DNA from 3 places in the Paraburkholderia sp. J11-2 genome. Region 3 is predicted to be linked to each of the others. Evidence: predicted binding sites of a transcription regulator. Region 3 holds the regulator's gene; each other region holds the start of a gene.
What was found. The regulator LexA, encoded in region 3, represses DNA repair genes until DNA is damaged. The targets are predictions, from matches to a motif close to ACTGTATNNNNATACAGT.

Region 1 (10,243 bases), on a different contig from region 3:
TGCTGCTCGGCATCACGGGCGGTTCGACCATCGCGCCGGTGTCCGATCACTTCGTGTTTCTCGGCCAGGGCTATTTGCCGCGCGTGGCCGGCGACGTGCTCGCGCTCGCACTTTTCGTGCTGCTTGCCGTGCTCACAGTGCGCCAGCGTGCGAACCGCAGGCGCTATCAGCTGAGCGTCGTGCCGATCTGGCAGGACGGGGTGAAGATCGTCGGCGCGGGCGCGATCCTGCTTGCGTTCGTGCTGATGCTCGACAGCTATGGCGGCATTCCGGTGCCCGTGCTGCTGCTGCTCGCGCTGCTCGGTATCTTCACATGGATCGCCACGCAAACCGTGTTCGGCCGCCGCATCTATGCGGTGGGCTCGAACCTCGAAGCCACGCGTCTTTCCGGTGTCAACACGAACCGAGTGAAGCTCGCGATCTTTGCGCTCATGGGGCTTATGTGCGCGTTTGCGGGCATCGTCAATACGGCGCGTCTCGCGGCCGGTTCGCCGTCGGCTGGCACGATGGGCGAACTCGACGCGATCGCGGCCTGCTTTATCGGCGGCACGTCGATGCGTGGCGGCTCCGGCACCGTGTATGGCGCGCTGATCGGCGCGCTCGTGATGGCGAGCCTCGATAACGGCATGTCGATGCTCGACGTGGACGCGTATTGGCAGATGATTGTGAAGGGCGGCATTCTCGTGCTCGCTGTGTGGATCGATGTCGTGTCGGGGTCGAACCGCCGCTGAGCAACAGGCGGCGAACACGATTGCAAACCTGCTTGCGCAGTGAGTTTGATGACAGTGTTCTTGCACCGCGCGTGACATCGCAACGCATCGGATGACGTCACGCGCAGTTGCTCTCCTCACGCGCCCCGAGCGCGTTCTCAGGGCGGGACTGATGTCCCGCCCTTTTTCTTTCATGTAGTCGACCGTCAACCGCACACCGAGCGGAACATGTTCGACGCGTTGGCAATCGTTTCCTGCCACAATCGTTTGCACCGGTGTCGGGCGGCAGATTCACGTGACGCACGCTAAGCGCACAAGGCAATCCGTCCGCAAGGTCATCGTCAGCCACAGCACTGCGCCGCAATGGTGTTGCTGCGCGTGCTCGCCGATTTGTCGCTTTGCTGGTGCACCCGCTGCGTGAGCGGCCGCGTTGCACCGAATCGCGCCGCGAGGTTGTGGCAGGGTTTCGCCAACTTCGGCGGCGCGATTCCGATCCTCCGGAGACAAGCCGACCATGCCCACTCTTTGCGAAATCTGTAATGCCCGGCCCGCAGTCGCGCGCGTGACTGTCGTGCAAAACGGGCAGCGCAAGTCCATGTCGATCTGCGACTACGACTACCGCCAACTGATGCGTCACCAAAGCATGCTCAACCCGTTCGACTCGCTGCTGGGCGGCAGCGGCCTGTCGCGCTTTTTCGGCGGACAAGGCGGCGAGGACGAACATGACGACGAGCACGATCTCGCCGCCGAGGTGCCGCGCGAATCCGTGGACGCGACCGATGCGTTCAGCGAGCAGACGCTCGAAATCCTGCAGCGCGCCGCGGAAAAAGCCCATGAATTGCAGCGTAATGAACTCGACACCGAACATCTGCTGTACGTGCTTGCCGACACCGATGTTTGCGCGGCACTCCTGAAGGAGTTGAAGCTCTCGCCGCAGGACATCCAGGGCTATATCGATCAGCATGCGCAAAAGGGCACGGCCGCGCCCGACGCGCCCATCGACAAGATGACGATTTCGCCACGCCTGAAAAAAGCGTTTCAGTTCGCGTTTCAGGCGTCGCGCGATCTCGGCCACTCGTACGTCGGCCCCGAGCATCTGTTGATCGGTCTCGCTGCGGTACCCGACAGCATTGCGGGCACGCTGCTCAAGAAATACGGCGTCACGCCCGAGGCGCTGCGCCAGAAGGTCGTGAAGGTCGTGGGCAAGGGCGCGGAAGATGGCCGCGTGGATGCGCCCACGGGCACGCCCACGCTCGACAAGTTCGGCCGCGACCTTACGGCCATGGCGCGGCAGGGCAAGCTCGATCCGGTGCTGGGGCGCGCGCTGGAAATCGAGAACACCATCGAGGTGCTCGCGCGGCGCAAGAAGAACAACCCGGTGTTGATCGGTGAGCCGGGCGTCGGCAAGACCGCCATTGTCGAAGGGCTCGCGCAGCGTATCGTCAACGGCGACGTGCCCGAGGTGCTGCGCGGCAAGCGGCTCGTGGAAGTGAACATCAACTCGATGGTCGCGGGCGCGAAATACCGTGGCGAGTTCGAGGAACGCGCAAAGCAACTGATCGACGAAGTGACTGCCAAGCACGACGAGCTGATTCTCTTCATCGACGAATTGCACACGATCGTGGGCGCGGGGCAGGGAGGCGGCGAAGGCGGGCTTGATATTGCCAACGTGTTGAAGCCTGCGCTCGCGCGCGGCGAGTTGAGCCTCATTGGCGCGACGACGCTCAACGAGTACCAGAAGTACATCGAGAAAGACGCGGCGCTCGAACGGCGCTTTCAGCCCGTGCTCGTGCCCGAGCCCACGGTCGAGCAAACCATTGTGATCCTGCGCGGCCTGCGCGACAAACTCGAAGCGCACCACCAGGTCACGTTCGCCGACGACGCCTTCGTGGCCGCGGCCGAACTGTCGGATCGCTACATCACGTCGCGTTTTTTGCCCGACAAGGCGATCGATCTGATCGATCAGGCAGCGGCGCGCGTGCGCATCGGCGCGACCTCGCGTCCCGCCGACATGCAGGAGCTCGAAGCGGAGATCGCACAGCTCAAGCGCGAGCAGGATTACGCGGCTTCGCGCAAGCGCTTCGACGAAGCGAAGGGGTTCGAGGAGCGCATCAACGAAAAACAGGCGAAGCTCGACGAACTGACCGAAGCGTGGCAGCGCAAGACGGGTTCGGAAACGCTTGAAGTCACGGTGGCCTCGATTGCCGAGGTCGTCTCGCGGCTCACCGGCATACCGGTTGCGGATCTCACTCAGGAAGAGCGCCAGAAGCTGCTCAAGATGGAAGCCACGCTGCGCGAGCGCGTGGTAGGCCAGGAAGACGCCGTGGTCGCGGTGAGCGACGCCGTGCGTCTTTCGCGCGCGGGCCTCGGTCAGTCGAACCGGCCGATTGCGACCTTCCTGTTCCTCGGGCCGACTGGCGTGGGCAAGACCGAGCTTGCGAAGGCGCTTGCGGAAACCGTGTTCGGCGACGAGCAGGCCATCATCCGCATCGACATGAGCGAGTACATGGAGCGCCATGCGGTGGCGCGGCTCATCGGCGCGCCGCCGGGCTACGTGGGCTACGACGAGGGCGGCCAGCTCACCGAGCGCGTGAGGCGGCGCCCGTACAGCGTGATTCTGCTCGACGAGATCGAGAAGGCGCACGCCGATGTCTACAACGTGCTGCTGCAGGTGTTCGACGACGGGCGCCTGACGGATGGCAAAGGCCGCGTGGTCGACTTCAGCAACACGATTCTGATCGCCACGAGCAACCTGGGCGCGTCGATCATCATGGACAACCTCGAGCGCCCCGAGAAGTCGCGCCTCGACGACAAGACGATCCGCGCGGAACTCATGAAGGTGCTCAAGGGCCATTTCCGGCCCGAGTTCCTCAATCGCATCGACGAAATCATCGTGTTTCATGCGCTCTCGCGGGAGAACATCCGCGCGATCGTGCATATCCAGCTCGAACGCGTCACACGCACGGCGGCTGCACAGGGCATCACGTTGATTATGGGGCAGACGCTCATTGATCACCTCGTTGAGGCGGGCTATCAGCCGGAGTTCGGCGCGCGCGAGCTCAAGCGGCAGATTCGCCAGGAAGTGGAAACGCGCCTTGCCAAGGAGATACTCGGCGACGCGCTGCAGACGGGGGATACCGTCGAGATCGGTTACGACAAGACGAACGACGAAGTGACGATCAGCAAGGTCGCCGTGCCGCCCGACGTGAAGGAGAGCAAGCCCGCGAAGAAGACGAAGAAAGCGGAGTCACCGCCGGTTGATGAAGTCGCGAGCGAGATCGCTGCTGACGACATGGAAGGCGATCCGCCACCGCCGCCTCCGAAGAAGAGCGGGAAGGGAGGAGGAAAGGCGAAGCCTGCCTGATCGTATGAAAAACGGCTGGCGCACCGAAAGGTGTGCCAGCTTTCTTCATGCGGATACGATAAGGAATCCAGATCAACTGGAAGCGATGCGCCACCACGCCGGCAGCAGCGCACGCACCCCGGGCTGCGCAAAGCGGTCGTCCAGCAGATGCACGACACCGCGATCGTGTTCGGTACGGATCACGCGGCCCGCGGCTTGCACGACCTTGCGCAAGCCCGGAATCAGGTACGTGTAATCGAAGCCATCGCCGTAAAGCGTATCCATGCATGCGCGCATTGCCTCGTTCAGGGCGTTCACCTGAGGCATGCCGAGCGTGGCGATGAATGTGCCGATGAGGCGCGTGCCAGGCAGATCGATGCCTTCGCCGAACGCGCCGCCGAGCACCGCGAAGCCAATGCCGCAGCCGCCTTCCACGAAGCGCGCGACGAAGGCCTGCTGGCCCGCTTCGTCCATCGTGCGCGACTGAAGCCACACGTCCACTTGCGGATGGCGCGCCATGAACACATCGGCGGCTTGCTGCAGATAGTCGTAGCTGCTGAAAAAGCATAGATAGTTGCCGGGGCGCTCGGCGTATTGCGCCGATACGCGCGCGACCAGCGCTTCGAGCGAACGCTCGCGGTCCTTGAAACGCGTCGAGATATGGCGGGCGATGTGGACGTCGAGCTGCTCGGCGCGAAACGGCGTGTCGATGTCGATGCTCACCGTGTTGGCGGGCAGGCCGAGCATGTCGCTGTAGTAGTGCGTGGGCGAGAGCGTCGCCGAAAAGAGCGTCATGCTGTGCGCCGTGGCGATCCGTGGGCGCAACGCATTCGCGGGCACGATATTGCGGATCGCGATCGTCGAGCGCGGGCGGCGCGCGCTCTGCTGCGCAAGCGGCGTGACGTCGAAGAGCGAATGCGTATCGAAGCGTTCGGCAATGCGCGTGAAGTGCAGGGCGTCGAAATAGAAGCGTTCGAGTTCGGGGTCGCGCACGAGCGCGGGCTCGGCGAGCTGATCGCCAATCGCGCCGATTACTTCGCCGAGCGCGGCGACGAGGCCTTCGGGCAAGGTGTCGCTTGCGCGCCAGGCGTCGGGCTGTACCGCGTTTTGCGCATTCCAAAGCTTCTGTAGCCGCGCGAGCGCGCGCTTGAGCGGTGCGCTCGCGGCTCGGCGCACGGTGTCGATGCGCGTTTGCACGAGTTCCGCCGAGTACATCGCGCGGGCGCGCTCGGGCAGGTTGTGCGCTTCGTCCACGAGCACGCTCGCGCGCCACTGGTTGTGCGCGGCGAGCATGAACAGCATGGCGCTCGCGTCGAACCAGTAGTTGTAGTCGCCGACGATCGCGTCGCTCCAGCGCGCCAGTTCCTGGCCAAGGTAGTAAGGGCAGACGGCGTGCTCGCCCGCCACCGCGCGCAGTGCTGCGCGATCGAGCCGCACGCGTTCGAGCGCCGCCGCGCGCGCGGCCGGCAGGCGGTCGTAAAAGCCGCGCGCGAGCGGGCAGGATTCGCCATGACATGCCGCTTCGGGATGCTCGCAAGCCTTCTCGCGCGCAACGAGTTCGAGCACTCGCAAGGGGAGGGTCGTTCGCTGCGTATTGTCGGTGGCCTGCTCGGGTGCGGTGGTCAGCGTGGCGAGCGCATCGAGCGCCAACTGGCGGCCTGAGCTTTTCGCGCTCAGAAACACGACTTTGTCGATGGCCGCGCGCGGGCAAGCCTTCAACTGCGGAAAGAGCGTGCCGATGGTTTTGCCGATGCCGGTAGGCGCCTGCGCGAGCAAACATCGCCCCTGCGTGGCCGCGCGCCAGACGGCTTCGGCGAGATCGCGCTGGCCGGCGCGAAAATGCGGGTGCGGTAGGCACAGCGCGGCCAGCGCGGCGTCGCGCGCGGTGCGGTGCGCGTATTCCTGCTCGGCCCAAGCGACGAAGCGGCGGCATTGCGTTTCGAACGCGGCGCGCAGTTCCGACGCGCTCGCCTGCTCGACCAGCGCCGTCTCGCGGCCCGAACCGATGTCGTAGTACACCAAAGCGAGTTCGAGCGCCTCGAGGCCGAGCGTGTCGCAGAGGAGCGCACCGTAGACGCGCAACTGCGCCCAGTGAAGCGCACGCTGATTTTCGCGCATCGCTTCGAGGTCGCCGCGATAGGTCTTGAATTCTTCGAGCCTGCGGCGCGCGGGATCGTAGCCGTCGGCGCGGCCGCGCACGGTGAGCGATTCGAACGTGCCGGAGAGCGCGATCTCGGTTTCGTAGCCGGGCGCACGCCTCGCGGCGATGGCCGCGTGGCCGGCGCGACCGTCGCTTGCATCGGGCGAGGGCGTGAAACGCAAGTCGAGGTCGCCGCGCTTCGCGGTGAACTCGCACAGCGTGCGCACGGCGACGGTGTAGCTCATGGCGCGCGCAACGCCGATGCAGCGTTTTCGTCGGTCTCGTCAGCCAGATCGGGCCAGCGCACCTGCAACACGGAAACCGGCATGTCGTGCTGCGCACAATAGGCAAGCCAGCGACGCTGGTTGTCCTGCAGGCGGTCGCCGGGGCCTTTCACCTCGATCAGTTCATAGCGCCGTTCGTGCGGCCAGAAGCGCACGAGATCGGGCAGGCCCGAACGGTTGACAACGGGTTCGCGCAGCAGCCGCTCGAACCACAAGCGCAGATGCGCGGCGGGAAAGCAATCGAGCGCCAGTGCGAGCAGTTCGTCGCTCAGTGCGGGCCACGCGACGAAGGGCGACTGGATGCCGGCCTTTTGTGCATAGCGCCGCTGGATCGAGTCGCGGTAGGTGTGCGTTTCGAGTTCGGCGAGACATGCTTCGAAGTGCGAAGCACGGCGTGCGACGAAATCAGCGGCGTGCAGATCGGCGGGCCCGCGCTGGAACGGATGGAAGAATGCGCCGGGCAGCGGCGCGAACAGCGCGGGCCAGCAGAGCAGGCCGAAGAGGGCGTTGATCAGCGTGTTCTCGACGTAAAACACCGGCGCCTGCGGCGTAGCGAGCGAGAGACGTGCGGCTTCCTCCACGCAGAGTTCCCCGGGCGCCGCCGGCAGCGTGAGTTCAAGCTGCACGAAGCCCGGCTCGGTGCTCAGTTTCGACTTCGCTCGCGTGCGCGCGAGACGCCCGAGTGTGCGCGCGGCGCGCTGCGCTTCCTCTTCGTTTGCAGGCGCATCGGCAATGGTCTGCGCGAGCGCGAGCGCTTCCTCGCGGCGGCTTAGCTGTTCGAGCACGCGCACGCGGCGGTAGCGCGATTCAGGATGGCCGCAGTTCAGATAAGCGCGCCACGCGAGTTCGGGTTCGCCCGCGCGCTCGGCCGCGAGCCCTGTGGCGTGACGCAGCTTGTCGTGGCGAGCGCGCAGCCACGCGTTGGCATGCGTGCGCGGGGCCAGCGCGTCGAGCGCATCGAGTGTCGTGCCGATAGCGATGGCGGCGTCGAAGTCCTGGGTGGTGCTGTCGAGGCCGTCGCGGCAATCGCGCAGCGCGAGATACGTGTCGATGTCTTCACGTCGCTGGAACGCGCGCGAGTCGCGATCGAAGGGCACGCTTTCGTAGCGATAGACGCCGAGGTCGGCAAGCACGAACTCCGACCAGTCCTGATGCAGGTTGCCGAAGAACATGAGGCGCAGGCGCTCGCAGAGCGGGGCGCTCGCGAACAGCAGCACGGTGTCGGGCGAGGACGGAAACCACCCATGCCAGTCGCGCGGGTCGGGCGCGGCGGCGTAGTGCGCCTCGAGCGCTTCGAGCGAGGCCGCGCGCGTGGCGCGCGGTTCCAGCGCGACGCCAAGGTGCGCGGCGAGCGCCTGCAGTTCGGCTTTCGTCACGAGCGCGGCGAGCGAGTCGAGATCGAGCAGGGGCGCCGCGTCGAGCCAACCCGCCGCAACGAGCGGGGCCGCTGCGTCGCGCGGGCAGCCGATTTCGCCGTACGCGAGACGGCTTGCGCGGAAATGGGGCCCCTTGCGCATCAGCATGCGCACGAAGAGCGCACGCGACGCCTGGGGCATGCGGGCGAAATCATCGGCGAAGCGGCGCTCGGCGGCGTCGAACAGGTCGGCGCAGCGTGCCTCGAGCCACGCTAGCGCGCGCTCGAAGTTCGCGAGGTAGTAAAACGGATCGGGAGAGTCGGGAAGCACGCGCGGCACTGTACGGATATACAGCGGCGATGATAGCAGGGTCGCGCGCGGGGGCGAGCGCCGTAAGGGATTCCCCGCCCCGTACGCTACAATTGCCGCAGCCTGAAAAACGGATGAGCAATGAACAAACGTAACGCCTGCTTCGTCGGCCTCGCGGCCGCCGTCACCCTGCTCGCGGGATGCGCGGCGCAGTACCGCAACACCAGCACCTGCGAAGAGGAGATGCGTAACCGCCTTGCCGATACGACGCTCGGCGACCTGAAGGTCACGCATAGCGCGACGACGTATCGTGGCGCGCGCGTGGTGATCGAAGGGCGGCTCGAGAACGGCGCGGCGTCGGCCGCTGTGGCTGCGTCGGCGCCATCTGCGTCGGCGGCTTCGGCTGCATCGGCAACCGTATCGGCGACCGGGCAGACCGCCATGGCGGCGCCGACGATCACGGCACCGTCGGTGCAGGCCGGAGCGCTGCCCGGCACGATTTCGGTTCCGACGGCTCCCGTCGGTCAGGACGGCGTCGCGGGGGGCAAGCCGACCACGCCGGTTGCGGCGCTGGCTGCGAAACTCGGCATCAAGAAGGCCGCGGTGACACCGGCGGCAGCGGAGTGCACCTTCAACGAATCGGGCCTCGCGACGTTCCGCTGGCTCGCGCCGGCGCGGCTCGCAAAGACCACGCCCGACCCGAACGCCGCGAACGACTAAGGCGAATTCACGCGGTTTGCCGTGCCGTTTCGCCGTTCGCGCAATCTGCGCGCAGGAAGGCCTCGCTAGAGGCCTTCGTCGTTTGTGACGGCCGTTGCCGCCGCCGGCGCGCTCAGAACGCGAAGAACGGACCATTGCCGGCAGGCGTGACCTGCGAGGCGATCGCCGTGAACACGCGCCGTCCGAAGAAGAACGGCAGCCCCCAGCCGAACGCGCTCGCGTTGTAGCCGGCCAGATTGCCGAATGCCCAGTTGCCGGTGGCGAAGAGTGTGGTCGAATTTGCCACGGAGAAGGTCACCGAAGCGCCCACGCCGTCGATGCCGGCTATCGTCGCGCCGAAGTTTGCGGGCGAGCTCGGGCAATACCAGAAGCCGCAGCGCGTCATCGTCGCGCTGTTGAAGTAGAGCGCGTTCGAGCCGGTGTCGAGATAGCTCAGCGAGTACACGGTGCCGTCCGATGTCGTCGTCTTCACGTAGCCGGTGCCCGAGTTCGCGCGCAGCACGCTTGCGCTGCCGAGCGCATTGTTCGCCTGCGAGCCGATGCCGAAAATCATCGACCCGCTTACTTCGGAGGCGCCGCTGTCCGCCACGGCAGGCAGGTCGATGACCACGCCGTTGTTGTCGGTGGCAAAGGCCGCCACCGGGTTGCTGACCTGCTGCGCGAGCGGTTGCGCGCTCGCCGTGCAGCCGCTCGCCGGGCACGCGTAGTACCACGGCGTGGCTGCCGCCCTCACGCAGGTCGCGCCGCAGTCGGCGCTGAACGGTCCCACGCCGAGGATGCCGTTCGAGCGCAGCGTGGTGGCGCTGTTCATCGCGAGACCGCTGCCGGCGCAGCCGGCCGGTGCGGAGGCGGGCACGGCCGGGTCGGCGATCAGCTGGATCGGCAGGGCGGCGGCCACTTCGCCCGCGAGTTTCACGTCGGCGCTGCGCACCGTCCCCCACGTGTAGCCCGTACCGAACACGGCGCATTCTCCCGCGATGTCGGCGCCCGTGCCGGCTGGCACGGCGGGCAACGCGAAGCCCGCTGGCAGCGCGGTAGCCAGCAGGCGCAGGCCCTGCGAGCCGGTATCGACCTGCACGTTGGCGACGCTCGCGCAGTTCGTGGTGCCCGGCACGCAAACCGTGACGCTCGCCATCAGCATGTTGCGCGTCGAGGTGGCCGTCGGGCCGACTGTGACGGCCACGACGTTGGGCGTGGTCGATTGCGGCACCGTGCCGCTCGTGCTGGTGGTCGACGGCGTGCTCGCGGGGCTTGCCGCACTTGCCGACGACGGGGCGCTAGCGGGTACGCTGGCGCCTGTGCTCGCGGCGGCGGTGCCACTGCTCCCGCCGCCGCCACAAGCCGTCAGCAAGGTGCACAGCACGATGATGGCGACGCTCTGA
Region 2 (10,243 bases), on a different contig from region 3:
TATCAAGCATGATGTTCCCCGTTAAAAAAGTCGCACAGAGAAAAAAACCGGTGGGTTAGCGCCCCCGGCTCCCTACCGCCCTTTCGATAATGAGTATGGGGCGGTCATTAATGAGTTTCGCAAGACTAACAACTCGAATTAATGCGTGCAAGCGATTTTCATAACACCTGCTGAAAACCCTGTTATTCGCTGCATGGCAAAACACCGCCCAATCCTGCTTCGCACAATTTACACGGAAAGCCGGCCATGTCTGGCAAAAGCTACCGGGCAGGGCTTCCCCTTCAAACAGTCATATTATTTCGCATTCGCGACTGGAAAATGCCGCGTCGCAACTGCAATAAATATGGCAAGCCAGCAACTGGATTAACGATTACGTCCAAAAAATGAACGCCCGGGTGGCACGAGTGGAAACGTTTTCTGTATCAATAAACCGTCCGTTCGATTAATCCCCCTGCTGTGCCAGCGAACCTTGGCGCTCGAGAGTGAATCCTCATGTTTTAGCCGATGGATACCGAAAATTATGCGGCTGAAATACGGCTGTCACTTAACTGGAATTGCAGTGCAGTGCAAAAAAAAGCCCCATCCGAGAAACCGGATGGGGCGGCGCGTGTGCAGTGCGCGGTCGGGCCGCGCTTATTCCGCGAACGGCAGTGTAGTCTGGCCCTCGGCGCGCATGCCGAAGACGTTGAGCGTCATCGCGACGAGCGCGTAGTAGCCAAGCAGCCCGACCAGGTTAATCGTGGTTTCGTGGCCAAAGCGCTCCACCGCGCGCGCGTACGTTGCCTCGGAAACGCGCTTCGCGTCGTACAGCTCGGTCGTGAAGGCGTGGATCAGCGCGTCATCGGGCTCGTCGAACTGCGGTGTCGCGCCCGTGCGGATTTGCTCGGCCAGCGCCTCGGGCACGCCCGCCTTCAGCGCGATGGGATAGTGGATGTACCACTCGGCCTGCGCCTGCCAGCGTGCGGCCGTGACGAGAATCGCCAGTTCCGAGAGGCGTAGCGAGAGGCCCGTCTGATAGCGGCAGAACGCACCCAGGCGTTGCGCATGCTGCGCCAGTTCCGGGCTGTGGATCCAGCCGAGGAACGGGCCGTTCAGGTTGCCGCGCGGACCGGAAAGGATCTCGTCCAGCACGGCCTTCTGCTCTGGCGATGCCTGTGCAGCGTCGAAGGCGGGAAGCCGTGAAAGCGGGTTTTGCGTCATCGATGGACTCCGTTGGAGGTCATGGCCTGCCGCGCGCGACCGCTTGCGGTCGCAGCGCTTGCGGTGGGCGTGAGCGGCGGACAGTTAGTTGCACATCAATCAGTGACGGCAAAGCTTACGCCGGGCGCGCCGCACCCGGCGCGTCGAGCGCACCATCGACCGCGGCGGCAAGCCGCTCGACGATCGTGTCGATGTTCTGTTCGGTGCAAATAAACGGGGGCGCCAGCAGCACATGATCGCCGTTGCGGCCGTCCACGGTGCCGCCCATCGGGTAGACCATCAGGCCGCGCGCGAACGCATCGCGCTTGATCGCGGCGTGCAGCTTGAGCGCCGGGTCGAAGCTCGCTTTCGTGGCGCGGTCCTTCACCAGCTCGACGCCCACGAACAGGCCGCGGCCGCGCACGTCGCCCACATACGGATGGTCTGCAAAACGCTCGCGCAATCCTGCGCGCAGTTGCTCGCCGCGGGCGAGGACATTGTCGAGCAGCTTTTCCTCGGCGATCACGCGCTGCACTTCGAGCGCCGCCGCGCATGCCGTGGCGTGGCCAAGATAGGTGTGGCCGTGCTGGAAGTAGCCGCTGCCGCCCACGATCGTTTCGTAGATCCGCTGGCTCACGAGCGTCGCGCCGATCGGCTGGTAGCCCGCGCCCAGGCCCTTCGCGATCGTCAGCAGATCCGGCGAGACGCCGTCTTCTTCGCAGGCGAACAGATGTCCGGTGCGACCCATGCCCGACATGATCTCGTCGAGGATCAGCAGCACGCCGTAGCGGTCGCACACTGCGCGGATCTTGCGGAAGTATTCGCGCACGGGCGGCACTGCGCCGGCCGTTGCACCCACCACGGTCTCCGCAACGAAGGCCGCGACCGTGTCCGGGCCAAGCTCGAGAATCTTCTGTTCGAGTTCGTCGGCAAGGCGCTGCGCGTAGGCCTCGTCGGCTTCGCCCTCGTGGCGTTCGCGGTACGCGTAGCACGGGCTCACGTGATGCGATTCGATCAGGATTGGCAGGAACGGCTCGCGGCGCCACGCATTGCCGCCGATCGCGAGCGCGCCGAGTGTGTTGCCGTGGTAGCTCTGGCGGCGCGCGATGAAGTGGCGGCGCGCAAGCTCTCCCCTTTCCACGAAGTACTGGCGCGCGAGCTTGAGCGCGGCCTCGATCGCCTCCGACCCGCCCGACACGAAGTACACATGGTCGAGCCCCTTGGGCGCGGCGGCAATGAGATGTTCGGCCAGCTGTTCCGAGGCTTCGGTCGTGAAGAACGAGGTGTGCGCGTACGGCAGTTGTTGCGCTTGCCGCTTGATCGCCTCGATCACGCGCTGGTTGCTGTGGCCCAGGCACGAGACGGCGGCGCCGCCGCTCGCGTCGATGTAGCGCTTGCCAGTGGAATCGATGATTTCGATGCCCTCGCCCGCCACCGCGACGGGTAGGGTTTGCTTCGGCATTCGATGAAACACCTTGGTCATATGCGTCCTCGATGAAGTCCGTGAATGATTAACGGGTCGCGCCGTCTGCATGGCGCGCGTTCGAATCGATAAAGACGTCGAGCACGCGCTCGCCGCCCTGCCAGACGCCGAGCGCCACGCCGCGCGGTTCGACGCGCATGCAGGCAGTGGCGAGCGTGTTTTCGTCGTCCGGGTCGTGCGGGTCGTCGCGGAAAATCGGCAGGCCAGCGCCCGCGCGGTCTTGCAGTGCCTGCACGAACGCCGCGCTGTCGGGCTGCGTGCCAAGCGCGGGCAACAACTGGGCGAGACGGACCTGGCGATCGTGCGACGATTCGGTGACGATCTGCGACTCACGCTCGCAGCCCGCGTGGATCAAGTGATTCGCATGGCCCGAGGGCGTGCTCACTTCGTGCACCGAAGCGCGCTGCGCGGTGGCTTCGACGCTATACACACGCACCTCGCCCGCGTCGTCTGTCCCGCCGATCGTGTGGTGGAAGCCGCTCGCTCGCGGCGTGTCGCGCAGCAGCGCGAGCGCGTCTGCCAGCGTCGCGCAATCGAGCACGGCGCGCGCGAGGATCATGCGCGGCACACCCACGCGCGGCTCGCGAAGGCGCACATTGTTGATCGCTTGAGCAAGCCCCGCACGCGTGGCCGCAAAGGTATGTCCCGGCAGCGAGCCCGGATAGTAAAAGCTCACGAAACCGGGCTTTCCTTCCGGCTCGACCTCGACCACACTGCAGCGGCCGCGCAGCCAGGGGTCGCCGTCTTCGTTGTGCGCAATGAGGCCCGCGGCAGGCGTGCGCGCTGCAAGCGTCGTGCAGCCGTCCGGCGCGTTGTGGATCAGCTCGCCGCGGCAATTCCAGAGGAACAGGTCGTCTGCGGACCAGTCCAGCGCCTGTGCCATGGCGTCGATTTCCGCGACATAGGCCGGGAAATGCTGTGTGGCTGCGGCGCGCAGTTGCTGCGCGAACGCACTGCCGCGCCAACGGCTCACCGCCTGCCAGGCGCTGCTTTGCGCCATATAGTCGGCAAAGATAGGCTTCACGTGTGCGCCGAGCTGCCGCCCGATCGCCTCGGGCGAGCCGGCCGCCCGAATGGCCGGCCCCCGGAGGGTGTTTAGTTCCTGCATCGGTTTTCTCGCTTCGCTACCGCGATGGGTCTTCGGATAGTGTGCTTTATACGCCTCAACAACATATGTTGTCAATTTAAATATAAATAACAACAAATGCGATGAAAACGGATAAAACAAGGCCGGATGCCGTTTTGCGACGGCATCCTCCTGCGGAAAAGCGAGTGTGAAAGGGTGCGGAAATGCCGGAGCGGCGCGCTCAGGGCACGTAAGCGCCGCGGGCGTTCAACGTACGCTCGACCTGCTCGAGCTGCGCGATCGCACCCGAGCCTTCGAGTGCCAGCAGATGGGCGACAAGCGACTCGGCCAGCGCCGTCGCCGCCACGAGCGAAGGGAAAAACGACGGGCTTGCGTGCGTGAAGATCAGCGCCTTGTCGGCGTTCAGCGCAATAGGCGAGACGGCACTATCGGTAATCGCGATCAGGCGGCTGCCTTTGGCAAGCGCGGCCTCGGCCACGCGCACCGCCTCGACCGAGTACGGTGCGAAGCTGACAACAATCGTTGCGCTGTCGCGCTCGATGCCGAGCAACTGCATCTCCAGTGTTCCCGCCTCGCCGCCGAGCAAGGAGACGGAAGGCCGGAACAGGCGGTAACCGTAGACGAGCCCGAACGCCACCGCATAGCACGAGCGGAAACCCGCCACATGCACGTGTTTCGCGCGGCGCAATACACGCGCCGCCTCGACCATCGAGCGTGTGTTGTGAGCAGCGCTCGCCTCCAGATTGTGCTGCTGCGCCACGAGCAGGTCGCGCGCGAGACCGTCCTTGGCGCTGCCCGCCACGAGTGAGCGCGCCCGCGAGGAAAGCGGCTCCGGCCGCGTTCGCACCCGCGCGACGAACAGGTCCCGCAGCTCGTTCCAGCCCGGAAAACCCAGTTGCTGGGAAAGCCGCACGAGCGAAGCGGGCTGCACGTTGGCGCGCTCGGCCACCTTGCGCATGGACGAGACGGCCACCTCGTCGGGGTGGTCGAGCAGAAAGGCAGCGCCGGTCTGGAACTGCGGGCTCAAGTCGGAGAAACGCGCGCGAATCAGCGCGGCGAGCTGGTCGAAACTGTCTGGCATGCGTCGCTCGGGCAGTGGGTGACAACAAATGTTACCACTCGTGTTGCCAGTTGTTGCAAGTCGGGACAGATTGGTGAGCGGCAAAGGAATTTTGCCGAATCGGCCGCTGCTTAATTAACTCGCCGAGTAAGTCCGAAGCTCCGTCTCAGTTCGAACCAAGTCGGGGTCGTCGATGGAGACAACCGCCTCGATTGCCCGCACATAATCTTCAGGCAGGTTCGCCTCCTTTGCGCCTACCAATACATGATGCTTGTACCAGTGGTATGGCAGCAGACCCGGTTGCTTTTTCGTGGCGACGTAGGTCAGTGCATACACTCCGCCAATCGCGGTCTCCACCCGAATACTTAATGGTTCGTAGCCCTTCCCCGCTCCCTCGAATGTGTCGAGCGCCTCTCGTTCGCTATGCACCACCGAGAAAATGACGCCATAGACTCTGTCACCAGCGTTTCCTGTGTGCTCACAATCGCATTTGCCAGAGCCGTCTTTTTTGCTCAATTTGTCGAACGCGAGTTTGTAGCCCGTCACGAACCCCGTGGTGACCACCTTCGCTGACGGCAACCTCGCAGCGAGGCGTCGTACCGACATATTGGAGCCGTAAGCGAAATAAGAAAATTCGTTGCTCGAGTTCATTGCTGTGATTGCCCTCGTGACAATTGCAGCTCAGCAAGAAGAACACGGTGCCCATGTAGCTCAAACCGACCCTTCTGCTTCCGAAATGAGTTCGCAGCACGGTGCAAAGATGTACACGCCAGACTCATTGGTGGCGCTTATTTAAGGCAAGCGCAACCGGGACATGAATATAACCGCCTTCCGTGTCGCCGTACGCGTACGTCTGCCCTTCGATCAGGTATCTCGCGCACAGTGCACACAGTGCGGCATCGAAGTCGTCGATAGACTTCAATCGTGAGGCGTCGATTTTCGCGCTTTCCAGTACTTTGGGTCGTTGCCAGCTCTTTTGCCTCGCGGACGTTCCCTCCTTGCCCCGGAGCGCACAGGTCACGGCATGGGGAAACGTTTCGAAGCTCACACGCCCGCCTTCGAATTTGCGAGATGTCAGCAGCGGCCAGGTGGAAGAGAAGACTTCGTAAATCTGCTCTCCGTTGAACATCCACCGGTAGAAGCGACTCGAGTTCTCATCTGCCCGCCTTCGAGTTGGCGTGGCAAAGGAAAAGATATGTTGGCGCGCGAGTTCCCTTTCCGCACGCCGCCCTTCGCCTTCAACGCCCCACCGGCAAGGAGCGTCTATTCCAACGGCCTGAACGTCGTACTCAAGACACGCCTGCAGCATCTGCTGAGGAGTTTTCGCATCCGGAGGCCGGAACGCTCGACTGCCATCCAGAATGACTAGATGGCAGCCCTTTTTGTCTCCGCCCACATCGATGCCAGCGACCGTGCATGTGTTCAAGCGGTCCCCGCCACGCGTAACAAGCGTTGAACCGGGCTGTAAGCATGCTTGCAGCCCGGTGTGTCACTTAGGCTGCGGCGGCCGTGCCCGCACCTTCAGCAGCCGCCTGAGGCGCGGTAACTTCGACAGGCGCCGCCACTACGAGCTTCGGCGCTCGCACTTTTCGCGCGACGGGTGACTTCGCTGCTGCGCCGTTCCTCGCAGCAGCCTTGCGTGCCGGCGCTGCCTTCTTCGCAGATACCTTCCTGGTTGCCGTGCTCGTCTTTGCAGCAGCCTTCTTCGCTGTCGGCGCCTTGGCCGGCTTCGCCACAGGCTCAGCCTTTTCAATCAGGAACTTCGACCGGTCCTTCGCGCCGGCGAGCCATGCCGGTGCGGTGCCACGACCAGACCACGTCGCGCCGGTTTTCGGGTCACGATATTTCGGCGGCTGCGGTCCACGCACGTAGTTACCCGCCTTAGGCGCTTTCACAGCGGCAGCCGATTTCGGTGCTGCATCGGCAACCAGGAACTTGCTTCGGTCCTTTGCCTTTGCAATCCACGCGGGAGCACGACCATGGCCAGTCCACGTCGCGCCAGTTTTGGGATCGAGATACTTCGCAGCGGACGAACCCTGCTTCGCCGTAACCGCTTTTCCCGGTTTGCGGCCGCGACGCTTGCCGACGAATGCCTCAATTTCGGCAAGCGTCACGGCATGCTTGTCCATCAAACCGCGAATCTTTTCGAGTACTGCCGTCGATTTCGTTGTCGCCAACGATTCTGCCTGAGCCTGCAACTTTGCGATTCGTGCCTGAATTGATTGGAGTGTGGCCATTCGTGGTTTTTCCTTTGATGAGATAGTTTTTCCCACTATGCCACATCGGACGACGAATACAACATTTGGTACCGAATTACTTTGCGTTCAGCAGTGAGAAACATTACTGTCTATTTCTGACCCGCTCGCAACGCCGCGTCCGAATCAGGCTGGTGAGTGAATTGGGTGCGACACCGACGTTTGGACAAGATATGGAAAGAGAAATATACAAGGGATATGTTTTGTGGGGCCACGCTATCGCGCAACAATCGGAGATCCTCACGCCTGAACGCTATGCGGGGAGCGGCACGGTGACCCGGGACAACAAACTCATCAACGCTTCAGGCGTTCTGGATTTGTTTAATTCTGAGGATGCTGCGCAGGAGGCAGGACTCGCATGGGCACGTGCCTGGGTGGATACCAACGGATAGCGCCAATCGTTGCGCAACGATAAAAACCCACGCCTGCCCGGCGTACTTCGCCCCTCCACTTCAATCCATCCCGTTCTTACGCGTTATTCAGAATCGGCGGCGTGCGCGAATTGATCATCGAAGCCCCTTTGCGCGACACAACCAGGATTTTTTCCCACTGAAAGAAGTTAGCGGTACAGCCGGAAGCATGCGGTAGAATACTGTGCAAACATACAGTACTATGGCGCAGTGAGTGCGCGGCTTGCCGAGCTTCCGACCGTGAACTTCGACTGGGAAAAAAGATGAACAATCGTGCGGGCACTGCGTTCCGGCGCAAACACTCAAGGACCGCCCGGACAATTCCACAGTAGTTGCAACGTGACAAGCCACCGCACACGCCGCATTGCGCATCTCGACATGGACGCTTTTTATGCATCCGTCGAACTGCTGCGCTACCCCGAATTGCGCGGCAAACCGGTCGTAATCGGCGGCGGGCGCAATGCGGCACCAGAAGTCCTGCCCGACGGCACGCGCCGCTTTGCGCGACTGCGCGACTATGTGGGCCGCGGCGTGGTCACGACTTCGACCTACGAAGCGCGCGCCCTCGGCGTTTTCTCCGCGATGGGCATGATGAAGGCCGCACAACTCGCGCCCGATGCCATCCTGCTGCCTACGGACTTTGATTCGTACCGGCGCTATTCGCGCCAGTTCAAAGACGTGGTGCGCACGTTCACGGACCAGATCGAAGACCGGGGAATCGACGAGATCTACATTGACCTCACGGGCATCGAGGGCGAATCGAGCGAACTTGGAAACCGGATCAAGACGGCCGTGCACGAAGCGACCCGCCTCACTTGCTCTATCGCCATCGCACCGAACAAGCTGCTCGCAAAAATCGGCTCGGAGCTCGATAAGCCGAATGGTCTCACCATACTCACGATGGACGACCTCGAGTCGCGCATCTGGCCGCTTCCGGCAAAGAAAGTGAATGGCATCGGCCCGCGTGCAAGTGAACGCCTGGCGAGCCTCGGGATCGGAACGGTCGGTGAGTTGGCCTCGGCTGACCTCGGACTATTGCAGGAGCACTTCGGGCGCACGTACGCCGCGTGGCTGGCCAGAATCGCCCGAGGCCTCGACGATCGCGCCGTCGTGGTTTCCTCCGAGCCAAAGTCCATGAGCCGGGAAACGACGTTCGAGCGTGACATGCATGTCGTGCGCGATCGTGCGGTCCTGACGCCGGCGTTGACACGCCTTTGCGAACGGGTTACCGAGGATCTTCAGCGCAAAGGGTACCGTGGCCGAACGGTAGGCCTGAAAATCAAGTTCGCCGACTTCAAGATCGTCACTCGCGACCTCTCGCTCACCGAACCGGTGGCAGATGTCGTGGCTATCCGGCGAGCTGTCGGCGAATGCCTGAAGCGCGTGTCGCTGGATCGGAGGATCCGCCTCATCGGTGTACGCATTGGCTCTCTCGAGCGCGCCACGGGTACTGCATCCGCCGCCGTGCCGACGCAGGGCGAGTTGCCTTTCGATTGCTGACGCTCGATCGCCGGCGTTCGATCGATCCGAAACAGGCCTTTTTCGAACAATTCACTACGGGCAGAATTTCGGTTAGATTCTCAAAGCGTCTATTCCAGAAGACTTTCAGGCACATTTCAGCAAAGACTTCTTCGCATGAGCTCGCGCGTACCCACGGTCGACGTCTTCCGTCCATTTGAACATGGCATTGCCCACAATCATTTCAGTGTGCAGGGCGAACCGCCAGAACGTCGCTTGCTCGCCTGGCGGGATCGAGTGGGCCATCTCATTGACGTGGTGCCCTCGCTATCCGCCCTGGAGAAGCCGTTTCAGGCCTCAATTGACCGCTATGCGGTGAATAACCTTGTATTTACGGATTGCCGGTCGGACCTGCTTGTGCTCGAACGCTCTCAGGCACGGATTTCGACAGACCGGGTACGCGACTTCGTCTTCCATGTGTTTCTGGAGGGTGGCGTTGAGAACGTGGTCACGCGCACCTCGCAGCGCGACAGCACTCCCGCGCCCGCCAGCATTCTTGCGCTCGATCTGAACCAGGCGATTCGAATGCAGCGCCAGGCATGCAGGGTGGTCACGTTTTTCGTGCCGGGCGAGTTGGTGCAAAAGGTGTTTCCTGATCCGGAAGCCATCCACGGCCGTATGCTTCACGCGTCGATGCCACTTGTGACACTGATTACCGAACACGTTGCGGCGCTCAGTGGGAGAATCGCAAGCCTGAGCGCCGCGGAGGCGGACGGCGCCATACGCGAGGCGGCGGAGCTGCTTGTCGCAGCGTTTGGACGGCAAGCGGGCCTGAACGGCGACACTCGTGCGGCAGCCCGGGCGGCGATGTTCGCTCAGGTACGGCGCTATATTCAGGCGCACCTGACTGAAAGCGACCTCTCCCCTGAAAGTGTGCTCAATGCGCTTGCACTTCCTCGCCCAACCCTCTATCGCCTGTTTCAGCACGAAGGCGGCCTTGGCGCTTATATCCGAAACCTTAGGCTACGTCGCGCAGCCGATGAACTGGTCCGGTATTCGCACGTCACGGTGATCGAGATTGCCTACGGACTCGGCTTCAAAAGCGCCTCCGATTTCACACGCGCCTTCCGGCGCGCGTACGACATGGCGCCGCAGGATTTTCGGGCGCTCGCTAGCAGGCGGCTGCAGTCGCGCTGACAGGCGTCGATGCCTGTGCGCCAGGTTCATCGTCCGACGCGCCGCTCCTTGAAAAACGTCAGCACGCAAAAGCTCACGCAACACGCGGGCGCAACATACCATGCCGCAGACAGG
Region 3 (10,243 bases):
GGACGAGGCAAGCGCCATGCGTCCCGCGTCGGCATTCTTGTAATACGCGGGCGGTTCGCCGTCCGCCACGGAGCGGGCCTCGGCCCGAAAACCAGCATGGCAAAGCAGAAAACCAATCCGAAACTCGAGCAGGCGCTCACGCGCGGCGACCTCGCCATCCGCCAGGCCAATTCGGCCCGCGCCACGGCGGTGCTGCGCGCGCTCGGCAAGATGATCGTCGAGGCTTCGGCCACCATCGGCGTCGAAGCGGACACCTCGATTCCTGACGGCGATCGCATTTACGACCCGGCAGACGGTCTGTGGCCGCAGTCGCTGCTGGTTTCGCTCGATGGCCCGGTGGAGGAGTCGGACCCGGAAGAGATCCGCACGGTGCGTTTGCTCGCCCAGACCCAATCGACGATGTTTCGCGTGGAATGGCATCGCGCCGACGGCAAGATCGGCCGCCAGGAAGGCGGCCCGTTCGCGACGGTCGCGTTTATTTCGGACGTCGATATTCCCTGGGGAGACGACGAGGACTGAGTGCCTCGCGATGCCTTGGCGTGCCTTAATGTGCTTAAACGTCCTTCAACGCATCATGCGCCGGCGAAACAGCACCGAAGCGATCGCGAACGGCACCACCACGTAAATCGCGAGCACGAGCAGGTGCAGCCCGGCCTGCTCGACAGGCCGGTCGAGCATGGCGGGGCGGATCAACGCGACGGCGTGCGCGAGCGGCAGCATCAGCGTGATGTGCTGCGCGGCCGCGGGCAACTGTGCGATCGGGAAGAACACGCCCGAGAGCAGCAGCATGGGCGTGAGCACGAGCGTTTGATAGAACATGAAGAAGTCGTAGGACGGCGCGAGCGCGGTGACGATCATCGCGCAGCTCGCGAACGCGAGGCCCGCAAGCGCGATCACGGGCAGCGCGAGCAGCATGGAAGGAAAACTCGCGTAGCCGAGCAAACCGGCCACCACCATGATCGCCGCGCCCGAGAGCATCGACTTGCTCGCGGCCCACATGACTTCGCCTAGCACGACGTCGCCAAGCGTGAGCGGCGTGTGCATGATCGCCTCCCACGTGCGCTGCACGTGCATGCGCGAGAAGCCCGAGTACATTGACTCGAAGCTCGCCGACATCATGACCGAGGACGACACCGTCCCCGCCGCGAGAAACGCGATGTACGAGACGCCGTCGACGTGCCCCACCATCAGCCCAAGCCCGAAGCCGAGACCGAAGAGATAGATCATCGGGTCGGCGAGATTGCCGAACATCGACGCAAGGGCGAGCTTGCGCCAGACCAGATAATTGCGCCGCCACACGGCGATCCAGTGCGTGGCGTTCGAAGGCAGCGCGGCGCGCGGCTCGCGCATGGGCGCCTGGGTGGGGCGCGAGGGCGTCGGGTTGTTGGTGCGTGTCTGCATGGTGTCCTTGGCGATTCGTATGCCGCCGTCAATCCTGCCGCATTAATCCTGGCGCATTAATCCTGCATCTCGCGGCCTGTGAGCCGCAGGAACACGTCTTCGAGATTCGCGGGCCGGTGCAGGTAGCGTAGATCCGAGCGGTGGCGCAGCTTCGCATGCACGGGCGCGGGGTCGTCGACATAGCAGAATAGCGTCTCGCCGCTGATCTCCGTACGCTTCGCATCGGCTGCAAGCTCGTCGCGCAGCGAGACCGGGTCCGGGCCGTACACCTCGATCACATCGCAGCCGATCTCCGATTCGATCAGCGCCTTGGGCGCACCCTCGGCGATCTTGCGGCCCTCCTCGATCACGCAGACGCGATTGCAAAGTCGTTCGGCCTCCTCCATGAAATGCGTGGTGAGGAGAATCGTCTTGCCGCGCGCGAGCAGCGAGCGCAGCCGCTCCCAGATCAGATGCCGCGCCTGCGGGTCGAGGCCTGTCGTGGGCTCGTCCATCACGAGCACGTCGGGGTCGTTCACGAGCGCGCGCGCCAGTGTGAGACGGCGGCGCATGCCGCCCGAGAGCTCACCTACGCGCGCATCGGCTTTGCTTTCGAGGCGCGCGAATTCGAGCAGCGGCGCGACGAGGTCACGCGTTTCACGCGCGGACAAGCCGAAGTAACGGCCGAACACGAGCAAGTTCTCGCGCACGGTGAAGTCGGGGTCGAGATTGTCGAACTGCGGCACGACACCCACGCGCTGGCGGGCGTAACGCGCGCGAGCGGGCACCGGCTCGCCACACAGGCTGATGCGGCCCGCATCGGGCGAAACGATGCCGAGCAGCATGCGCAGCGTCGTGGTTTTCCCAGCGCCATTGGGGCCGAGCAGCCCGAAGCATTCACCGGGGAGGACGTTGAACGACAGGCCGTTGACGACCGTCCTGTCTCCGTAATGTTTGATGACCTGCTCGAATTCGATGGCGGGTGCGGACATGGACCAGTTGAACGTGAGTCGAACGGGTGTCGCGCGAGGCGCACGCAAGAGCGAACGCAAAAGCAAACGAACAATCGCGCGAAACAAGGCGGCCCATTTTAGTGCATTGCTGCGTGGCGGGTTGGGCGGCGCTTCCAGGCCGTTCGACGTGGCACGAGGCGAATGCATGTCGCGGCAAGCATCAGGCCATGCACAAGAGGTGTGCGTTGCCTAAGACGCATCTGGCGGTTTTCGATGCCCACCTGGCGTTTTCCAGCCCTTGCGTGTGGAATTGCGGCGCACCATCATGAGAATCGCACAGCCTGCAAATCACGCGGGCGGGGAGAAGCGATCATGGCGAGCTACAAAAAAATTCTGCTCTGTTACGACGGCTCGCGCGAAGGCCGCAAGGCACTGCGTTGCGGCGCCGACCTTGCGCTCGATCTGCAGGCGGAAACGCATCTGCTCTCGGTTGTCGACATGCGCTCGACGATCGCGCAGAGCGCGGGCCTGCTGACCGATGTGGCCTGCGGCCGCTTCGAGGAAACGGCGCGCGAAATCCTTCAGGAAGGCGTGGACTGGCTAACCGAGCGTGGCGTGCGCGCCCAGGGGCACTTCGCGTTCGGGCATCCGATCGACGAAATCGCAAATCTGGCCAACGAACTGAATGCCGACCTCGTGGTGGTGGGTCACCGCTGCCGCACGGGGCTTTCGCGCTGGTGGATGGGCGCGGGCAATACGCCGCTGCTCGACCGCGTGTCGTGCAGCATTCTCGTGGCGTGTTCGTCGGCGGCTGAGGAAAAACAGCAGCAAGCCGCCGCTTAGTTGATCGAGCGGGATCAAGCAGGACCAAGCGGGCCGGTTCGCACGGAACCGGCCTGTTTCCGCGTTCGCTCCCAATCTGCCTCAGTTCGAGACGTTTCCTTCGTCTAGCTCGACCGCTGCGAGCTTCCACGAGAAGAGCCCGTGACGCTGCAGGATGGCGGCATAGTGCTCGCCCGTATTGCCGCGCTCCCACGTGAGCGCGAATTCATTGAGGCCGCGATAGCCGGCCGTGGTGACCGGCCGAGCCTCGGGCGTGGGATTGCCCGACGCCGCTGGGGCCGGTGACGGCGCCGATTGCGCCGATTGCTCGCTGGACTCCGTCGGCGGCGGCGCGTGCGGCCGGTCGCCAGGCTTGCCTGTCGGCGGCATGCCGCTCAGCAGGGCGGCCACGCCTTCTGGCGTTGCGTAGGCATCCACGAGCGGACTGATCAGTGCCGCACCAATTACGGCGCCGAGGATCAGCAGCGGATTGCTGCTGTGTTGCCCTTCGATGCGCCGATGCAGCATCTCGCCAACCTGCTGTTTGAGGCTCAGGCGCAGCGCAGGGTAATCGACGTACTCGTTGAGCGTGGCGGCGTCGCGAGCGTCGGCGGCGGCTTTCATGTGTTTCACCGCGATATAGGGCGACGCATACGCGTAGCCAAGCGCGCCAACAATCATGGCGAGCGCAACGGTGATCGCTACGGGCTTCTTCCAGCCTTGGGTTTTACGAGGGGTTGAGGGAGATTCCGTCATCGGCATAGGACAAATCGTTCAAACAGGGTGTTGACCGCAAACTTGATTAAACGATCCCGACCGTAACCTCTTCTCACATTTGAGCCGCGTATTGGCGAATTCGCGCTCGATTCGACCTTACTTCGCCAGCGCTGCAGGCAGGTCGCTGTGCTGCTCCGCGATGCAGCGGTCGATCGCACGGCAGACCGCGTCAACCGTGCCGACGAGAATGAGCCGCGACTGACCTTGATAGACCCGCACCGGCGCGCGGCGCATGGGCTGCTCGGTGTTGAGCGTGCTGTTGAGCGACACGCGCGCAAACGCCGGCTGGGCCGAGGGCAGCGCCGGCAGGTCGGCCGTGCTGGCGGCCACCATCTCTGGCGAGTCTTCGAAGAGCGAGCCGCTCAGTGCGGCGGCCGAGTCGCGCACCTCGCGCACCGCGCAAGAGGCGATTCCACGGAGGTGGCGAAGACGGCCGAATTGACGGAAGGGCAGCAAGCGGGCAAGGCGTTCCATGACTCTCTCCAGGTAGTGCGTAAACTCAGCGCACAACGCGCGCAGACGGATTGCTTAGAATTCGGTGGGGCGGATCAGGCCAACCGCGATGCCTTCCAGCGCGAATTCCGCGCTGCCAGCCTCGACAAAAATATTGTCGTAATCGGGGTTCTCGGCGATCAGTTCGAGCCCGTTCGAACGGCGCTTCAGCCGCTTCACGGTGACGTCGTCGCCAAGGCGCGCCACGATGATTTGCCCGTCTTTCGCTTCGGCCTTCTTCTGCACGGCGAGCAGGTCGCCGTCGAGAATGCCGGCGTCGCGCATGGAAAGGCCGCGCACTTTCAGCAGATAGTCAGGGCGGCTCGAGAACAGTGCCGGGTCGCACATGTAGTTCTGCGAGATGTGCTCCTGCGCGAGGATCGGGCTACCCGCTGCGACGCGGCCAACGAGCGGCAGTGAGAGCTGCATGATGCTCGGGTGCGGGAGCGTGAACTGGTGCGGCAGGTCGTCGGGCCCCGGCATGAGGCGGATGCCGCGCGAGGCGCCCGCAGCCAGTTCGATCACGCCCTTGCGCGCCAGCGCGCGCAGATGCTCCTCCGCGGAGTTGGCCGAGCTGAAGCCGAGTTCCGCCGCGATCTCGGCGCGCGTGGGCGGGAAGCCCGTGCGTTCGATCGCCCGGCGAACCAGATCGAAAACCTGCTGCTGTCGTGCGGTGAGTTTGGTCATGGCGCCACTGTATGTTTGAACAGGTAACTGTATTTTTATACAGTACTCGCCACTTTTCAAGTGTTACTTGAAGTTCGTCAACTGAGCATTGCTATCAGGCCGTTTTCCCGCGTTTGTGCGGACGAAATCGCGCTCTAGCAGCGACTTCCTCTGTCCTTACCACTTTTGCGTATTAAAAAATGAGAAAACATCATTTTTAATAATGTAAGCGGATCGCTAGACTGGCCTCCATCGTTAGCTGCAATTCGCAGATGCGCACGGATGAGCGCGAACGAGCACACACGAAAACGGAGAACAGATAGATGGGCACGACACATACGGGGCGCGCAGGCTGGCTGAAATCACTGGCGGCAAAACTGGTTATCGGCGTTGCGCCGCTCGTCGCAGTTACGGCGATGGCGCCCGTGGCCGCTCACGCGGACACGTCGCTGCTCAACGTCTCCTACGATCCGACGCGCGAGCTGTATCAGGACATTAACGAGGCCTTCATCAAGCAGTGGAAGGCGAAGACGGGCGAAACGCTCACCATCAAGCAGTCGCACGGCGGCTCGGGTGCGCAGGCGCGCTCGGTGCTCGACGGCCTGCAGGCCGACGTTGTGACGCTGGCGCTCGCATGGGACATCGACGCGCTCGCCAACAAGGGCATCGTTGCGAAGGACTGGCAAAAGCGCTTGCCCGACAACGCCTCGCCGTACACGTCGACGATCGTGTTTCTCGTGCGCAAGGGCAACCCCAAGCACATCAAGGACTGGGACGATCTGACGAAGCCGGGCGTGTCGATCGTCACGCCGAATCCGAAGACCTCGGGCGGCGCGCGCTGGAACTATCTCGCGGCGTGGGCCTATGCGCTGCACCAGCCGGGCGGCAACGAGCAGAAGGCCAAGGACTTCGTCTCGAAGCTCTACAAGAATGCAGGCGTGCTCGACTCGGGCGCGCGAGGTGCGACGACGAGCTTCGTGCAGCGCGGTATCGGCGATGTGCTGATCGCATGGGAGAACGAAGCATTCCTTTCGCTCAAGGAATTCGGCCCGGACAAGTTCGAGATCGTGGTCCCTTCGGTGAGCATTCTGGCTGAGCCGCCGGTTGCGGTGGTGGACAAGGTCGTCGAAAAGAAGGGCACGCGCAAGGAGGCCGAGGCCTACCTGCAGTTCCTCTATAGCGAAGAGGGCCAGGAGATCGCCGCGAAGAACTTCTACCGTCCGCGTTCGGACAAGGTCCCGGCGGCGCTCACGGCGAAGTTTCCGAAGCTGAAGCTTTACACGGTCGACGACACGTTCGGCGGCTGGACCAACGCGCAGAAGACGCATTTCGCAGATGGCGGCGTGTTCGATTCGATCTACCAGCCGCAGTAAGTCACGCAACACCGCTGTACCGCAGTACCGGTTGGCAGTCGATCGCGACGCGACCGCATAACAAAGAAGCGCGCCCACGGGCGCGCTTTTCGGCGCCGCCGGCGAACCCGGCAAGCGCGCAACCCATGTCTGGACGATGAGCATGACAACGTTTCGATTGCGCAAGCCCAGTGCGCTGCCGGGCTTCGGCGTGACGCTCGGCATCACGGTGGCTTACCTGAGCCTCGTGGTGCTCATTCCGCTTGCCGCCACCTTCCTCAAGACGGCGACGCTCGACTGGAGCCAGTTCGTGCGCGCCGTGTGGTCGCCGCGCGTGATCGCGTCGTACCGGCTCACGTTCACGGCTGCGCTCGGCGGGGCGCTCATCAACGCGGTGTTCGGGTTCCTGCTCGCGTGGGTGCTCGTGCGCTATCCGTTCCCGTTCAAACGCGTGATCGATGCGCTCGTCGATCTGCCGTTCGCGCTGCCGACGTCCGTCGCGGGCATCTCGCTCGCCGCCGTGTACGCTGGCAATGGCTGGATCGGCCAGTTCCTGGAACCGCTCGGTCTGAAGATCGCGTTCACGCCGCTTGGCGTGCTCGTCGCGCTGACCTTCATCGGCTTGCCGTTCGTCGTGCGCACGGTGCAGCCGGTGCTCGAGGACTTCGAGCGCGAGCAGGAGGAGGCCGCAGCGTGCCTTGGCGCCTCGCGCTGGCTCACGTTCCGCCGCGTCGTGCTGCCCGCGGTGCTGCCGGCGCTGCTCACCGGCTTCGCGCTCGCGTTCGCGCGCGCGCTGGGCGAGTATGGCTCGGTCATCTTCATCGCCGGCAACGTGCCGATGAAGTCGGAGATCACGTCGCTTCTCATCATCACGAAGCTCGAACAATACGACTACGCCGGCGCGACCGCGCTTGCCGTGATGATGCTCTGCGTTTCGTTCGTCATGCTGCTTCTCATCAACTCGCTGCAGTGGTATTTGCAACGCCGTACGAGCCGGGGCGTTTCGGCCGGCAGCGCGCCGAATGCCGTGGTGGGCGCAACCGTCGCGGGAGGTGCGCAATGAGCACGCTGCCGCAACAACGCAGCACGCGCCGGCCGGATCCGGTCACCGAAGCGCCGTGGGTGCGCTGGCTCCTGACCGGCATCGCGCTCGCGTTTCTCGCGCTGTTTCTCGTGGTGCCGCTCGTTGCCGTGTTCTGGCAGGCGCTTTCGAAGGGCATTGGCTTCTACTTCACGTCGCTCGTCGACCCCGACGCACTCTCCGCGATCAAGCTCACGCTGATCACCGCGGCGATCGCGGTGCCGCTGAATCTGGCCTTCGGTCTCGCGGCTTCGTGGGCGATCGCGAAGTTCGAGTTTCGCGGCAAGGCGCTGCTCACCACGCTGATCGACCTGCCGTTTTCGGTCTCGCCCGTGATCTCGGGTCTCATCTATGTGCTGCTGTTCGGCGCGCAGGGGTGGCTTGGGCCGTGGCTCGAAGACCATAACGTGCAGATCATCTTCGCGGTGCCGGGCATCGTGCTGGCCACGATCTTCGTGACATTCCCGTTCGTTGCGCGCGAGCTGATTCCGCTGATGCAGGCGCAAGGCAACGATGAAGAAGAGGCCGCGCACGTGCTGGGCGCCTCGGGCTGGCAGATGTTTCGCCGCGTGACGCTGCCCAATATCCGCTGGGGCTTGCTGTACGGCGTGATTCTTTGCAATGCGCGCGCGATGGGCGAGTTCGGTGCGGTTTCGGTGGTGTCGGGCCATATTCGCGGCCAGACCGATACGATGCCGCTGCACGTCGAGATCCTTTACAACGAGTACAACTTCGCGGCGGCGTTTGCCGTGGCATCGCTGCTCGCGTTGCTCGCACTCGTCACGCTGGGCCTGAAGCTGCTCGCGGAGCGCCGTCTTTCGGCGCAACTGCGCAGCGCCGATGACATTCCCGCCTACGCAGGCCCGCAGCCGGTGGCCGCACAACCCGTTTCACAACACGCGACAGATCACGCAACGGCGCGCGCCGTGCGCCAACCGATTCAAGTAGGGGAGCAGTAACCATGGGCATCACCGTCAGCAATCTGCACAAGCGCTTCGGCGACTTCACCGCCCTCGACAACGTCTCGCTCGACTTTCCGCCGGGCGAACTGGTTGCGCTGCTCGGACCTTCCGGTTGTGGCAAGACCACGCTGCTGCGCGTGATCGCGGGCCTTGAATACGCCGACGCGGGCCAGGTCGTGCTGCAAGGCCAGGACGTGGGCGAGGTGGGCGCGCGCGAGCGCCAGGTGGGCTTCGTGTTCCAGCATTACGCGCTGTTCCGCCATATGACGGTGTTCGAGAACGTGGCGTTCGGCCTGCGCGTGAAGCCGCGCGGCGAGCGGCCCTCGGAGGCTGTGATCCGCGAAAAGGTGCATGAGCTGCTCAAGCTCGTACAGCTCGACTGGCTTGCTCAGCGTTACCCGTCCGAACTGTCGGGCGGCCAGCGTCAGCGCATCGCGCTCGCGCGCGCGCTCGCCGTGGAGCCGAAGGTGCTGCTGCTCGACGAGCCGTTCGGCGCGCTCGACGCCAAGGTGCGCAAGGAATTGCGCTCATGGCTGCGCCGCCTGCACGACGACCTGCACATCTCTACGATCTTCGTCACGCACGACCAGGAAGAGGCGCTCGAAGTGGCCGATCGCATCGTGGTGATGAATCATGGGCATGTGGAGCAGGTGGGCAGCCCGCAGGACGTCTATGATCATCCACAGACGGCTTTCGTCTACGAGTTTCTCGGCGCCGCGAACCGGCTGCGCGGCAGTGTGGATGCACGCGGCTTCGTGGCCGAAGGCGCGGCGCAGCCGATCTCGGTGCACGCGAGCTTCGAAGGCCCGGCGCTCGCCTACGTGCGTCCGCACGACCTCGTGCTGCACCGCGAAGCGAGCGAGCATCGCGACGGCATTGTCGTCGACGTGCGCCGCGTGGTGACGCTGGGCGGCTCGGTGCGCGTGGAGCTGGAAAGCCGCACCGGCGGCGCGCTCGAAGCCGAGCTCGACCGCGAGTCGTGGCGCGCGCTCGGGCTGACGGTGGGTCAGGGCGTGACGGCGGTGCCGCGCGGGCTGCGCGTTTTCCCGGCTTAGATTCCCGGCTTAGACTCGCGGCTTAAATCGCGGCGCAATGCGCGTTACAGTGCTCACATCGACAAAAACGAACAATCGGTCAGCAGTCCCGGAGAGAAGACCATGAATTTTCAGCAGTTGCGTTTCGTGCGCGAAGCCGTGCGGCAGAACATGAACCTGACCGAAGTGGCGAACGTGCTGTACACGTCGCAGTCGGGCGTCTCCAAGCAGATCAAGGATCTCGAAGACGAGCTCGGCGTGGACATCTTCATTCGTCGCGGCAAGCGCTTGACGGGCCTCACGGAGCCGGGCAAGGCGGTGCATCAACTGATCGAGCGCATGCTGCTCGACGCCGAGAACCTGCGCCGCGTGGCGCGCCAGTTCGCCGACCAGGACAGCGGTCACCTCGTGGTCGCGACGACGCACACGCAGGCGCGTTACGCGCTGCCGAAGGTCGTGCACCAGTTCCGCGAAGTGTTTCCGAAAGTCCACCTCGCGCTGCGCCAGGGCAATCCGCAGCAGATCGCGCAGATGATCATCAACGGCGAGGCCGACATCGGCATCTCGACCGAAGCGCTCGACCGCTTCCCCGATATCGTCACGTTCCCGTGCTACTCGTGGCATCACGTGGTGGTCGTGCCGAAGACGCATCCGCTCGTGGGCCGCGAAAACCTCACGCTCGAAGACGTGGCCGAATATCCGATCATCACCTACGACCAGGACT

Region 1: the regulator LexA is predicted to act here: its motif matches at 8,170-8,187, upstream of U5A57_RS06150 (VRR-NUC domain-containing protein).
Region 2: the regulator LexA is predicted to act here: its motif matches at 7,656-7,673, upstream of dinB (DNA polymerase IV).

Annotation. Positions count from the first base shown of each region.
Region 1 is NZ_CAJMYY010000003.1:382,337-392,579, reverse strand. It holds gene U5A57_RS06165 (sugar ABC transporter permease) at 1-731, shown strand, start outside; gene U5A57_RS06160 (ATP-dependent Clp protease ATP-binding subunit) at 1,225-4,074, shown strand; gene U5A57_RS06155 (ATP-dependent DNA helicase) at 4,147-6,438, opposite strand; gene U5A57_RS06150 (VRR-NUC domain-containing protein) at 6,435-8,162, opposite strand; gene U5A57_RS06145 (hypothetical protein) at 8,283-8,861, shown strand; gene U5A57_RS06140 (DUF3443 domain-containing protein) at 8,974-10,002, opposite strand; gene U5A57_RS06135 (hypothetical protein) at 9,983-10,243, shown strand.
Region 2 is NZ_CAJMYY010000020.1:159,036-169,278, reverse strand. It holds gene U5A57_RS26650 (YodC family protein) at 1-10, opposite strand, end outside; gene U5A57_RS26645 (carboxymuconolactone decarboxylase family protein) at 634-1,200, opposite strand; gene U5A57_RS26640 (aspartate aminotransferase family protein) at 1,316-2,662, opposite strand; gene U5A57_RS26635 (C45 family peptidase) at 2,691-3,770, opposite strand; gene U5A57_RS26630 (MurR/RpiR family transcriptional regulator) at 3,970-4,830, opposite strand; gene U5A57_RS26625 (gamma-glutamylcyclotransferase family protein) at 4,945-5,460, opposite strand; gene U5A57_RS26620 (DUF429 domain-containing protein) at 5,585-6,235, opposite strand; gene U5A57_RS26615 (H-NS family nucleoid-associated regulatory protein) at 6,303-7,046, opposite strand; gene U5A57_RS26610 (hypothetical protein) at 7,238-7,456, shown strand; gene dinB (DNA polymerase IV) at 7,814-8,974, shown strand; gene U5A57_RS26600 (AraC family transcriptional regulator) at 9,110-10,129, shown strand; gene U5A57_RS26595 (MFS transporter) at 10,156-10,243, opposite strand, start outside.
Region 3 is NZ_CAJMYY010000018.1:159,283-169,525, forward strand. It holds gene U5A57_RS24905 (hypothetical protein) at 97-519, shown strand; gene U5A57_RS24910 (ABC transporter permease) at 565-1,401, opposite strand; gene nodI (nodulation factor ABC transporter ATP-binding protein NodI) at 1,458-2,372, opposite strand; gene U5A57_RS24920 (universal stress protein) at 2,706-3,176, shown strand; gene U5A57_RS24925 (DUF2939 domain-containing protein) at 3,258-3,917, opposite strand; gene U5A57_RS24930 (hypothetical protein) at 4,029-4,406, opposite strand; gene lexA (transcriptional repressor LexA) at 4,461-5,111, opposite strand; gene U5A57_RS24940 (sulfate ABC transporter substrate-binding protein) at 5,414-6,463, shown strand; gene cysT (sulfate ABC transporter permease subunit CysT) at 6,606-7,505, shown strand; gene cysW (sulfate ABC transporter permease subunit CysW) at 7,502-8,482, shown strand; gene U5A57_RS24955 (sulfate ABC transporter ATP-binding protein) at 8,485-9,540, shown strand; gene U5A57_RS24960 (CysB family HTH-type transcriptional regulator) at 9,643-10,243, shown strand, end outside.